Linked DNA regions of Cellulophaga algicola DSM 14237. The protein of the gene in region 2 interacts with the protein of the main gene of each other region in a pairwise test. Links are inferred from orthologs where the notes say so. Each region holds a gene or a part of one and is shown on either strand. Other genes may lie near its edges. The genes, in order: CELAL_RS14605, rlmB and tsaE.

Region 1 (4,145 bases), 2.6 Mb from region 2 along the record:
GCTAGAGTATTGCACTTTAAAATGCTTGCCCACCCAACCTGGATATATCTTACCATCCAAATAAGTAGCACCTTCAATTTTTTTACTGCCGACATAAAACTCATACATAGCATATGAATTTGAATTTTGAGTATCAATCTCTGTGCATTCAGCTATTCCATATACCGAAAAATATTTCAAATGAAAGTATGTCTGCAAATTAGTATATAAAAAAAAACATGCAAATAACAAACCAATAACAGCTACTGATTTTTTAGAGTTAAAAAAATCTTTAAACTTATTCATTCTATATTATTTTCTCCTTCTATTTCAATTTTAACTTTTTTAGCAGTTGCGGTTTTACTGGAGTTGACGCCTAATCTCATGGTGTGCGTCAAAAAACCACCCATACTATTATTAAACTCTATAAGTCCAAAGCTTCCTATAGTTTTATTTACACTTCCACCCAACATTCCAAATGTAAAATCAACAAGTACCTCCGTACTTTTCGTTTGTTTAAGTTTATAATTATTTTTCTGTTTCGCATTAAATGAAGACCTTAATAAAACTGAGCTCGGATTGAACTTAAATACTCCTGTTATTGCTGCTTTATATGGATCAACCTCGGTAATATCGAAACCATTACCCACATACTGAGCTGCAGCATCACCAAAACCAAAAGCTAAACTTGTTTGGAGACTAGAGTTTAATGTTAACCCCATATTATAGGTAGAAAACATATTTTTAATATAAGACACCGAAGAAGCTATTAATTCACCCTCTGCTACTAGCGCAGGAAAAAGTTCCACACCTCCGATTATAGCTAGAGGAATACCAATAGTTATCATAATTATCTTTGATTCATCAACGGTATCATAAGCTTTCCAAATTTTAGCATCTTCTTTTTTACTAACAGTAACTGTAAGCATTTTTGCGAAAATTGCAGCAGAACTAGATATTCGCTTTTTTATTTCTTCATCTGAAATAGGTAATTCTCTTTTGCGCTCTAGACTAACAAAAGTCGCCAAACCATCTAAATTAACATTTACATAATCAACTATAAAATATCTATTTTTATTTAAGTCATTTCTATAACAACGCAAACTACCTACAGTATCAAAAAAATACCAGTCATATGTTTTTACTGAAACTTTTTTAACTTCTTGATTTATAAAATTATTTAGTGTTAGTGCTAATTCTGTTTTAATAGCCCTCTCTAACCCCAATCTTGAAGCACGTTTATTCTTACTAACAACTTTATTAGCATTAATTTGCAATTGTTTTTTTAAGTTCTTTAATCGCACATTATCTACAAATTTTTCCATTTACCCTAAGTATAAAAAGTATATTTTCTATACAATTTAGATAAAAAAAAACTTAAAACTAAATTTAATCGTTAACTTGATCTTAATTTAATTATTGAAGCTGATTCAAAAACCAATAACAGCTACTAATTTTTTAGAGTTAAAAAAATCTTTAAACTTATTCATTCTCTATTGCTGTTCTTGTTCTTCCACTTGTGGAGGTTGTTCTGGCTGTTTAAACAAATCAATATAGGCATTCCCCAAACTATCTATGAGCGCACTAGCGGTTAGTGCTTGATACCCTAATTTTTCAACTGCAATATCTCCAGAGGTACCGTGCAGGTAGACTCCAAATATAGCCGCTTTCAACGCACCGTAGCCCTGAGCTATTAATCCTGTGATGATTCCAGTTAACACATCACCACTACCCGCAGTAGCCATACCAGGATTTCCTGTAGTATTTATATACCCTTTATTATCATACACAGTAATGGTATGCGCCCCTTTTATCACTAAGACGCAATCATATTTCTTAGAAAATGCTTTTGCTTTTTTTAATTTATCAAAATCGTCTTTCCATTTCCCTAACAAACGTTCTAATTCTTTAGGGTGTGGCGTTAAGACCGTTTGAGCCGGCAGGTTCTTTAAAAAAGCTTCATTTAAAGCTAATATATTTATAGCATCAGCATCTAAAACTAATGGTGTTTTATTTTTCTTCAAGAAATTGCCCAGTGCCTTTTGTGTTTCATTAGCCGTACCCAAACCTATTCCTAGCCCAATCACATCAGGCGTAATCTCAAATTTTATTTTTGTTATAAATTCTTCATGTTCATCAGTTAATACCATTATTTCAGGTACTGCAGTTTGCATAGGTACATAACCGCATTTAGGTAGATATGCCGTAACCAAACCACTACCAGCGCGCAAACATGATTTTGAAGCTAATTGTACAGCGCCTATCTTGCCATAACTACCTCCAATAATTAAAGCGTGACCGTACGTACCCTTATGAGCAAATTTCTCTCGAGGAATATACGTAGGTAATACTTCTAACTTACTTATTAATTCGTAGTCAACTTCTGTATTCGCTATAAATTCAGCATCAATACCAATATCTATGATCTCCCATTGATTGGCATAGACACCAGTTTCTGGAAGAAAAAATACCAATTTAGGAGTTTGAAAACTCAAAATATGATTTGCTTTTACAACAGCATCTTTATTCTTTACTGGTTTATCCGTGAAAAGTCCCGAAGGTAAATCTACTGCAAGAACAAAAGCTTCTGATGTATTAATTTTTTGCATCAACTTAACAACCCAAGCATCTGGATTCCTATTTAATCCAATGCCAAAAATTGCATCTATGACAATGTCTTCTTTACTAATTTCTGGAAACTCAGAATCGTTATTAATAAAATTAGGCCAAATTTTACGCTCTTTTAATCGATTTAAATTCAATAAAAAATCGTCCGAACGTTTCTCACTATAATTTACGATATGCACTTCTATAGCATAGCCATGTTCTTGTAAATGTCTTGCAACAGCAACACCATCTCCTCCATTATTACCAATACCACAAAATAATTGAATTTTCACTGGAGCACCTTGAAGTCTAAGATGTAACCAATTAAAAATTTGGATAGCAACGCGCTCCATGAGTTCGTCACTTTTTATTTGCTGTTTTTCTATTGTATATTTATCAGCTTGGTAGATTTGTTTTGCGCTAAAAATCTTCATTCAATAATAATATTTAACATTAATTGCTAATTCCGTAATAATTTCGGAAATCATTTGATAAGGAACTCAAAAATACTACATTTGACTATATCTTTAAAAGATATAAAGATCAAATAATGGATAGTCAATTTAACCTTTCTACATTTTATATTGCGTGTGATAATACTACTATCACAATCAGCACCACTACCCCATTGGGGTAAGCTGCTATTAACTCGTCCGTTTTCGCATATTCATGCATTTTTATTTTTATTACCACAAAACCATTTCACATAATGAAAGTTCTAAAATTTGGAGGCACTTCTGTTGCTAACGCAAAAAATATAGCCCTTGTAAAAAACATAGTGGCAAATTCTAAAGCAACTAAAAATATCGTTGTTGTTTCTGCCTTAGGCGGAGTTACAGATTTACTATTAAATACGGCAACACTAGCTTCGGCTCAAGATAACACCTATAAAAACAGCCTTAAAGAAATTGAGGAAAGACATCTAAATACGATAAAAGAGTTGATCCCTGTCTTGCAACAAAGCAAGGTTTTGAGTAAAGTAAAAAGCGAACTTAACACATTAGAAACATTATTGGAAGGCGCTTATTTAATAGGAGAAATTACACCAAAACTATCCGATAAAATTGTTAGTTATGGTGAGCTCTTATCGTCCTATATTATTAGTGAGTATTTTATAGCCGAAAAACTGAATTGTTCTTATAAAGATAGTAGAGAGGTCATAAAAACAAATTCTAATTTTGGTAAGGCTATTGTTGATTTTAAGGTAACGAATACCAATTGTAAGGAATTTTTCACTGCTGTTCCCGAACAAATAATTGTAATGGCTGGTTTTATAGCCTCCTCTATTTCTGGAGATTCTACAACCTTAGGAAGAGGTGGTTCTGATTACACGGCAGCCATTATAGCTAGTGCTATTGATGCTGAACTATTAGAAATTTGGACGGATGTTAGTGGAATGTATACCGCTAATCCTAGAATCGTAAAACAAGCGATGCCTATTCCGCATATTTCTTATGAAGAAGCTATGGAACTATCACATTTTGGAGCCAAAGTATTGTACCCCCCAACCATACAACCTGTACTTGCTAAAGGAATTTCTATTGTCATCAAAAATACTT
Region 2 (3,979 bases):
AACTTTCTACCGTCTCCACCGGATAATCGCAGCAACGCATCGGTTTCTTTTAGCGTAATAGTTTTAGATTTTAAATGTTTATCTAAAGCAATAGCTCTTTCTAACAGTGCAACTAGATCATCTTTGCCAAATTCTTTTAAAATGTATACTTGACATCTTGATAGTAATGCGGGGATCACTTCAAAACTAGGATTTTCTGTAGTAGCTCCTATTAGAGTTACCCATCCTTTTTCTACAGCAGCAAGTAATGAGTCTTGTTGTGATTTGCTAAACCTATGAATCTCATCAATAAATAATATCGGATTTTTTGTTGTGAATAAGCCGCCACTTTGTTTTGCTTTGTCTATAACCTCGCGAATATCTTTTACACCACTATTAATTGCGCTTAAGGTGTAGAAGGGCCTGCCGCTTTCCATAGCGATAATGTTGGCTAATGTAGTTTTACCTGTTCCTGGAGGTCCCCAAAGTATTAACGAAGGAATTATTCCTTTTTTAATTTGATGCGTAAGAGAGCCATTGTCACCTACTAAATGAAGCTGGCTAATGTAATCTTCTAATGTCTTTGGGCGTATTCGCTCTGCAAGAGGTTCATTCATACTACAAAAATACAAATTCTACTTATGACAATTTATCATGTTTAGAGATTTTGGTTGTGTTTTTGATTCTCATTTTATAAATTACTGGTATGCAAGGATCCAAACACTTTCAATTTTCTAATACAGTGCTTATTGCGCCATTACTTTTGGTTTTGGCTATTTGGATTGTTTTTCTAGTGGAAATTAGATGGGGTATAAATTTTAATAAATATGGAGTGTACCCTCGGACTATACGTGGTCTTCGCGGTATTTTATTTAGTCCTTTTATACATGGTTCTGCCCAGCACTTGTATAATAACACAGTACCACTTGTAGTTTTAACAACCTCATTATTTTATTTTTATAGGAAAAATGCATACCAAGTTATTATTTTTGGAATACTAGTTTCTGGTTTCTTAACATGGTTAATAGGGAGAGAGTCTTACCATATAGGAGCTAGTGGTTTGATCTATGTTTTGGCTAGTTTTATTTTTTTTAAAGGAGTTTTTACCAAATATTACCGTTTAGTAGCCTTGTCCTTGATGGTGGTTTTTGTTTATGGAAGTATGTTATGGTATATTTTTCCTATCCAGGATGATATTTCTTGGGAAGGGCATTTGTCTGGGTTTCTTGTGGGTTTTGTTTTTGCCTATTATTTTCAAACCCCAATTCCCGAAACTAAAAAGTATGATTGGGAAAGAGAGGGTTATAATGAAGAGGAAGACGAATTCCTCCAACACTTTGATGAAAACGGGAATTTTGTAGAACGTACTCCAGAGCCAGAGGTCGAATTAAAAGACCAGCCAGAGGTTATTATACAATACCACTATAAGAAGAGTGAAAACCAGAAGGAGTAAAAGATATTTACAGACTACGTTGTCTAACGGCTTCATATAAAAATACCCCACATGCAACAGACACGTTTAATGATCCTATTTCTCCTAATAAAGGAATCTTAGCCTTATCATCTACTACTTTTAAAATAGAAGGAGAGATACCTAAATCTTCTGAACCCATGATAATAGCACAAGGTTCTTTAAAGGATATGTCATAAACAGAATTTTCTGTTTTTTCTGTGGCTGCTATTGTTTTAATTCCTGAAGCTTGTAAATAGAAAACGGCATCTTTGATATGGTCAACTTTAGCAATGGGAACTTTAAAAGCAGCTCCAGCAGAAGTTTTTATGGTGTCAGCAGTTACTGGTGCTGCACCTTTTTTTTGAATGATGATCCCGTCTACTCCAGTACATTCTGCAGTTCTAATAATAGCACCAAAATTTCTAACATCAGATAGTTGGTCTAGTAATAAGAATAGGGGGGTTGTTTCTTTTGCAGAAACCTTCTCTACTAACTCTTCAAGAGTAAAAAATGTAATAGGTGATATGGTAGCAATAACCCCTTGATGATTCCCTTTTGTTAACCTGTTTAGTTTTTCTACAGGAACATACGAAGAATTAATCCCGTTTCTTCGGATAAGTGTTTCAAATTCTTTGAATAAATCGCCTTTAAGACCTTTTTGAATAAAGACTTTATCAATTGCCTTATCTGCATTTATTGCCTCAATAATTGCTCTTATTCCGTAAATCTGAGTATTGTTTTCCATTGGTGCAAAGGTAAATAAAAAAACCACCTCGAATGAGGTGGTTTTTAAAAATATAACTAAGAATTTACTATTTAGTTTAAATCCCAGAAAAGTTTAGTTTCTGCAGCATCGCCACCAATTGCAGTAGTAGCTGCTTCATAGTTAGCACCGTTTAAGGTTTGTTCCTGAATTGGATACGTATATCTTGCTGGGTAACCAGAAAGAGGTTTAAATGGAACGGCCATTAATGGGTAGTCAAGTAAGCGAATAGAAGTCCAACCTTCTAAGCCTCTGTTGTAAAGAGCAATCCATTTTTGGGTTCCAATAACTTCTTTCCATGGTTCAGTAGCAGTACTAGCTGCAAGTGCTGTATCGTAATCTACAGAAGATTGTGCTATATAAGTATCTGCATCAGCAGATGCTCCACCCCAATAAGCCACAGAAGCTTTAATACCATCTTCGTAAAATTGCTTTGCAGTTCCTGCGATTGCAAAATTTCTAGCAATGGCTTCAGCTTGTAAAAAGGAAACTTCAGCATAATCTAATAAAACACCAGGTTCTGTAGGTGTTTCTAGTCTAGCAGCAACATGAGAAAAATTATCATAACTAGATTTTTCACCTATATTTCCTCCTTTAAAGGTGCCGTCAGCAGTAGCTTCAAAGTACAATGGTCTTCTAGGGTCATTTAAAGTATTCATGTGATCAATAATCGTAGTTGCAGCTACGAAATCTGTTCTCCCACTTAAAACTAGGTTATCATAGATAGGATTTGTATTAGGGTCTGCAGATAGATAAGCATAGGTAGCATTGTCTTCATTGCTGGTAAATACACCACTTGCTATGGCATCAATTACGGTTGCTTCTGCATAAGAATTGTCAACATCAGACAACAGAATACCCATTCTTAATTTTAAGGAGCTAGCAAATTTCTTCCATAAAGTTACATCGCCACTATACAATCTATCAGCACTTCCGAAACTACCATTTGTAGTATCAAAAGCATCAATAGCTATAGTTAATCTTTCGATTAAATCTTTGTAAATGGTTAGACCATCATCATATTTAGGAAGTAAAATTTCAATGTCTCCTGCCTCAGTGTAAGGAACATCGCCAAATACTTCAACTAAACTACTATATGCATAAATTTTCATTACTTCGATAACAACTAGCTTATTAGCTTTCGTATCCGCATCTGCTGGTAAAGCATATTCAGTTTCTGCAATAATTTCTGCAGAAGTATTCAGGTCTTTTAGAACATCTTTATACATCGCATCCCAGTGACTTTGAGGAATGGTTCTATTAACTTGATTATAGTTGCTTTCATCAGTGTAAAGGGTTTCTTGTAAATATTGTGCCCACAATTTGGTGTTATTCAAATTTACATTCAGGTCAACAACTTGGTCAACAAGATTTTTTTGTGCGCCAGTAAACAAACTTTCACCAGGTACTGCAGTAGGGTCTTTAATATTTTGATTTAAACCTTCTAAGTTATCAGAACAAGAGCTAGCGACTACTGCTGTTAATAGTATTAATATTTTTTTCATCGTTTTTTTTTTAGAATTGAAGTTTAACGTTAAAACCAAGATCTCTAGTTGTTGGTAATGAACCTACAGAATAGCCTTGAATATTTCCAGAAGATAAACCACCTTCAGGATCTTCATGAGGAATATTTTTGTGTATGATCCATAAGTTAGAACCTACAACACTAAAAGAAGCATTTGTTAAGAATGTTCGTTCAATTATTTTCTTTGGAAAAGTATAGGTAATTGAAGCTTCTCTTAGTTTTACATAACTAGCATCATATACAAATGCGGAGTTAGGTA
Region 3 (4,077 bases), 4.0 Mb from region 2 along the record:
GAAGTGCAGAGATAATTGTGGTCTGCGGGTTCATTAATTCTAATTCCGCTAGCGTAGGTGGTTCTACTTTAAGTAGAATAGTACAACCAAAAACTTTTTTGGTATCTCTTGTAATTTCTGCACCTGCATTGGTGTATTCTATATCCGAAAAGTTAGCACCTTCTCCGGCACCAGCTTCTAATAATACCCGATGACCATTTGCGGTAATTGCATTTACGGCATCAGGAGTTAAACAAATACGTTTTTCTTGGTATTGATTTTCTTTAGGAATTCCAATGAAAAGTTCTCCTTTTTGGCGTAATATTTCTAGGGTTTCTTCTTGCGGAAGTAACTGTTGTTTGCTAAAGGGTGATGTTGGTTTATCCATTTGCTGTAAATATAAAAATAAGTCAATTAATATTGACAAACTACTATCATTAAAATGATAGTAAAAGCAAATTTACAACTTTTAACTTGTTAGGTCTTTTTCTTTTTGCAAGCGTTCTCGTTCTTTATATTCTTTCAGTTCAGCATCAATAGCATCTAAATCTATGCCGTGTACATGTTTATCAAATAATTTTACACGGATAAAATATACAATGGGTATGATTATCATACAGACACCCAATAAATAGAGTAGCTCGTTTTCGTCAACTTTACTAGACTCACCATATATGGCAACAAATAGTTGGAAAGCATACATGGCTATTGGTATTAGAATAGCATGATACCACCAATTTTTACAAGTGATAAACCATACTACCAGTAAGTATAGAGGAACAATTTTGGCTAAATAATAGTACATGGCAACATAAACTTCACCATAGCCATTTTCTGTTATCATAATTCCAAAAAACCTGTAGGATGTATATTCTTCTCCCTGTGGTATGTATTTATAAGAATAAAAAATCAAAACTGAAAGTGAAACAAGTAGGGCTAATAAACCTTCGATTAATAATTTTTTTTTAATGGTGGCTTTATTTTTTTTCATCGACAATCTAATGGAATCATTAAAACAAACTTTAAAAACAGTAAAATATTGTATAAAAAAAGCAACTTACTTTTAAATAAGTTGCTCATACTATTTTTAAGTAAAACTAGGACTAACCTCCATAACCTGGTCTAGGCTTAATCAATTTTTTCTCAATACTATTTGTTTCATATAGTGAATCATCATCATTTGAGCTTGTAGAAGAACAAGAAGATAATGCGAATAATGTGATTGCAGCGATTGCTAGAAGGGATTTTTTTGTGTTCATCGTAATAATTTTAGTTGGTTTTTATTTTGATATAAACTTTGAGTAAAAAAAAGGACTAACCTCCATAACCTGGTCTAGGCTTAATCAATTTTTTCTCAATACTATTAGTTTCATATAATGAATCATCATCATTTGAGCTTGTAGAAGAACAAGAAGATAATGCGAATAATGCGATTGCTGCGATTGCTAGGAAGGATTTTTTTGTGTTCATCGTAATAATTTTAGTTGGTTTTTATTTGATTTTGATATAAACTTTGAGTAAAAAAAAAAGGACTAACCTCCATAACCTGGTCTAGGCTTAATCAATTTTTTTTCAATACTATTAGTTTCATATAGAGAATCATCATCATTTGAGCTTGTAGAAGTGCAAGAAGATAAAGCGAATAAAGCGATTGCAGCGATTGCTAGAAGGGATTTTTTTTGTGTTCATCGTAATAATTTTAGTTTGGTTATAATTTAATGTCAAAAAAACAAATGTAGGAAAATATATACGTATTATACTTTCTTACAATGTTAAATTAAACACTTTAACTTTAAAAACCTACATATTAACGATAAAAATTTTTTTTAACAGAAAAAACATACTAAAAATGCTAGCTAAGCGTTCGCGGCATTTTTTAATATTTTTTAATTGCTCTTATTTTGATTCCTTATGAGGGAATTTCAATAATCCTTGTAGTCTTATTTATAATTGTTATAGAAATATGAGTGGCATCTTCAGGAATTAAATTGGGTAATTTATCGGGCCATTCCATGAATACCCAATAATTAGAGTACAAGTAATCTTCCACGCCAAAATCTAAAGCTTCAGATTCATCATTTAATCTATAAAAATCAAAATGATAGGCTAAAGTATTGTTTTGAGCATCACTATATTCATTCACTATTCCAAAAGTGGGACTACTTGCTTCCCCTTGTCCTCCAAGTTCTTTTACAATAGCTTTTATTAAGGTGGTTTTACCAGCTCCCATTTCACCATGAAAGCATATTTTTTTAGAAGGCGAGTTTTCTATAATGAACTTGGCTATTTCTTTAATTTCCTCTTGCTTGTATTCCTTTTTCATATCATATTTTTAGAACATACAATTTTAAGGTATATATTTATGGCAAAAAAATTCCCTATTGAAAATTCTCCATAAGAAATTACTAAAGCTGAATTTGCTTTTAGCTGTTATTGTATTTTGTTTACCACTTATCCTGTATGCTTACCTATTAATTCCAGAAAATCAATACCTAGATCTTTACATTTTTCAGTATAAAGTAGAAGCGTTTAAGAATGCTCGTTTTTTTCTTTTTTTTCTTTTTCAAAAAGTTTATATAATTTTATTTATAACTATTTGGTTTCTTACCATTGCAGATTGGTGGCGCTATTTTTTACTTCCTTCTATTGTTTTAGTCATCCTTCAATTATACTCGATATTAGAAATAGAATATGGGCTTCAAGAAAATTATGTTGCGGTAGGCATTGGTATGGGTGTTTTTTACTCCATTTTATTGCATTTAGTACATGGGAAGTCAAAAATTTATTTCGCGAATACCATTCATATGATAACTTTTGATATTATTAAGTTATTATTTAACTATTCTAATGAAAAGAAGATTGTTAATTTAAAGCAAAAACTTATAGAGGAACAGGACTTTAATAATACGGTAAGTATTGAGAGAAATGATCTCAACTTTAAAGTAAAAACCTTAGAATCTTATTTAGCATATAATGGTAGCTTTATTTATTTGCATCTGATAAAGAGGTTTAATTCTAAAATAGAATATCTCATTGCAGCTTTATTAATTATGGCTCCAATTATATTAAAAATCTACAAATTAATACCTGATGATTTAGATAGCGTCATTAGATTTGGATCTATTGTTTATGACACACAATTTCTTACTTTAAATTTATTTTTATACTATTTTAGTATTAAATTTTTTCATATTTATTTGCTTAGCATATGGTTTTTTACTACAAAGACTATTTTAAAATATGGAATACTGTTTAATTTAATTATAGCAATTTTTCAAATGGTTCAAGTTTTAGACAATACGACAACTAAACTTGACGAAAATGAATTGTTTGCGGTTCTACCAATAATGATTCCTATTTTAATAACCTTTTTGTTGCTGCATAAAACCATAAAATACAAAAGTAAAAATGAAATTTTAAATGAAGAGATAGAGCAGGAGATTCAACAAGTTTTGACAGAATTAAATACTTTGGAGAATAATGAGAATAAATTAATTCAAGAATTAATACTTCTTAGAAATAATAAGAATATTCTAGACAAAGAAGATTATTTTAGGCGGCTGAAAGCGTTAAAATCTAAGCTTCAGAATAGCCTTGTGGATTAAATCAGTTTTTAAACTCTAATTTTATTTTGAAAATCCCTCAAAGGAAACATCTTAAACTGAACCTAATATTGGCAATATGTGTATTTTGTTTGCCCTTATTATTTATTCTTATTTATTGATACCTGATGTTAAAGTTTTCAATTTATTTTTTTGGAAATTTTCAATGGATGAATCTATTGATTTAAATTTTATTATCTACTGCAAAAAAACTTATGTGATAGCTTTTGTTAGTGTCTGGTTTCTGACTATATCTGATAGGTGGAAATATTGTTTAGCACCTCTTCTTGTGTATATGTGTTTTCGTATTTCTGAGGTTGTTATTGTTGAATTAAATTTAAATTTTAACTCATACATATTTGGCATCATGGTTGGATTATTATATTGTTTCCTTCTCAATCAGTTTGATAAGAAATTTGAATTTAACACTGTTGAAAAAATTAAAATTTTAGTTTTCGATATAACTAATCTGTTTTATTTAAGTTATGTTGAAAGA

What was found.
Region 1: the proteins of rlmB (region 2) and CELAL_RS14605 interact in binary tests that used the Escherichia coli proteins (3 or more experiments, as listed by UniProt). The link is inferred for Cellulophaga algicola DSM 14237 from one-to-one orthologs.
Region 3: the proteins of rlmB (region 2) and tsaE interact in binary tests that used the Escherichia coli proteins (3 or more experiments, as listed by UniProt). The link is inferred for Cellulophaga algicola DSM 14237 from one-to-one orthologs.

Annotation. Positions count from the first base shown.
Region 1 is NC_014934.1:3,363,500-3,367,644, reverse strand. Bases 747-3,725 are described here. They hold CELAL_RS14605 (bifunctional ADP-dependent NAD(P)H-hydrate dehydratase/NAD(P)H-hydrate epimerase), read right to left. Parts: upstream 3,021-3,725; coding sequence 1,473-3,020; downstream 747-1,472. Other genes in these bases: thrA (bifunctional aspartate kinase/homoserine dehydrogenase I), read left to right, coding at 3,296-3,725; CELAL_RS14610 (hypothetical protein), read right to left, coding at 747-1,304. In the rest of the region: CELAL_RS14615 (hypothetical protein), read right to left, coding at 1-285; more of CELAL_RS14610, read right to left, coding at 282-746; more of thrA, read left to right, coding at 3,726-4,145. UniProt on the Escherichia coli protein: Bifunctional enzyme that catalyzes the epimerization of the S- and R-forms of NAD(P)HX and the dehydration of the S-form of NAD(P)HX at the expense of ADP, which is converted to AMP.
Region 2 is NC_014934.1:721,559-725,537, reverse strand. The notes cover bases 309-3,121. They hold rlmB (23S rRNA (guanosine(2251)-2'-O)-methyltransferase RlmB), read right to left. Parts: upstream 2,178-3,121; coding sequence 1,440-2,177; downstream 309-1,439. Other genes in these bases: CELAL_RS03125 (SusD/RagB family nutrient-binding outer membrane lipoprotein), read right to left, coding at 2,249-3,121; CELAL_RS03135 (rhomboid family intramembrane serine protease), read left to right, coding at 686-1,432; CELAL_RS03140 (replication-associated recombination protein A), read right to left, coding at 309-596. Also shown: more of CELAL_RS03140, read right to left, coding at 1-308; more of CELAL_RS03125, read right to left, coding at 3,122-3,700; CELAL_RS03120 (SusC/RagA family TonB-linked outer membrane protein), read right to left, coding at 3,711-3,979. UniProt on the Escherichia coli protein: Specifically methylates the ribose of guanosine 2251 in 23S rRNA.
Region 3 is NC_014934.1:4,763,446-4,767,522, reverse strand. What follows is about bases 596-3,506. They hold tsaE (tRNA (adenosine(37)-N6)-threonylcarbamoyltransferase complex ATPase subunit type 1 TsaE), read right to left. Parts: upstream 2,303-3,506; coding sequence 1,889-2,302; downstream 596-1,888. Other genes in these bases: CELAL_RS20705 (hypothetical protein), read left to right, coding at 2,361-3,506; CELAL_RS22030 (hypothetical protein), read right to left, coding at 1,294-1,449; CELAL_RS20715 (hypothetical protein), read right to left, coding at 596-970. Outside these bases: CELAL_RS20720 (alanine dehydrogenase), read right to left, coding at 1-367; more of CELAL_RS20715, read right to left, coding at 449-595; more of CELAL_RS20705, read left to right, coding at 3,507-3,584. UniProt on the Escherichia coli protein: Required for the formation of a threonylcarbamoyl group on adenosine at position 37 (t(6)A37) in tRNAs that read codons beginning with adenine.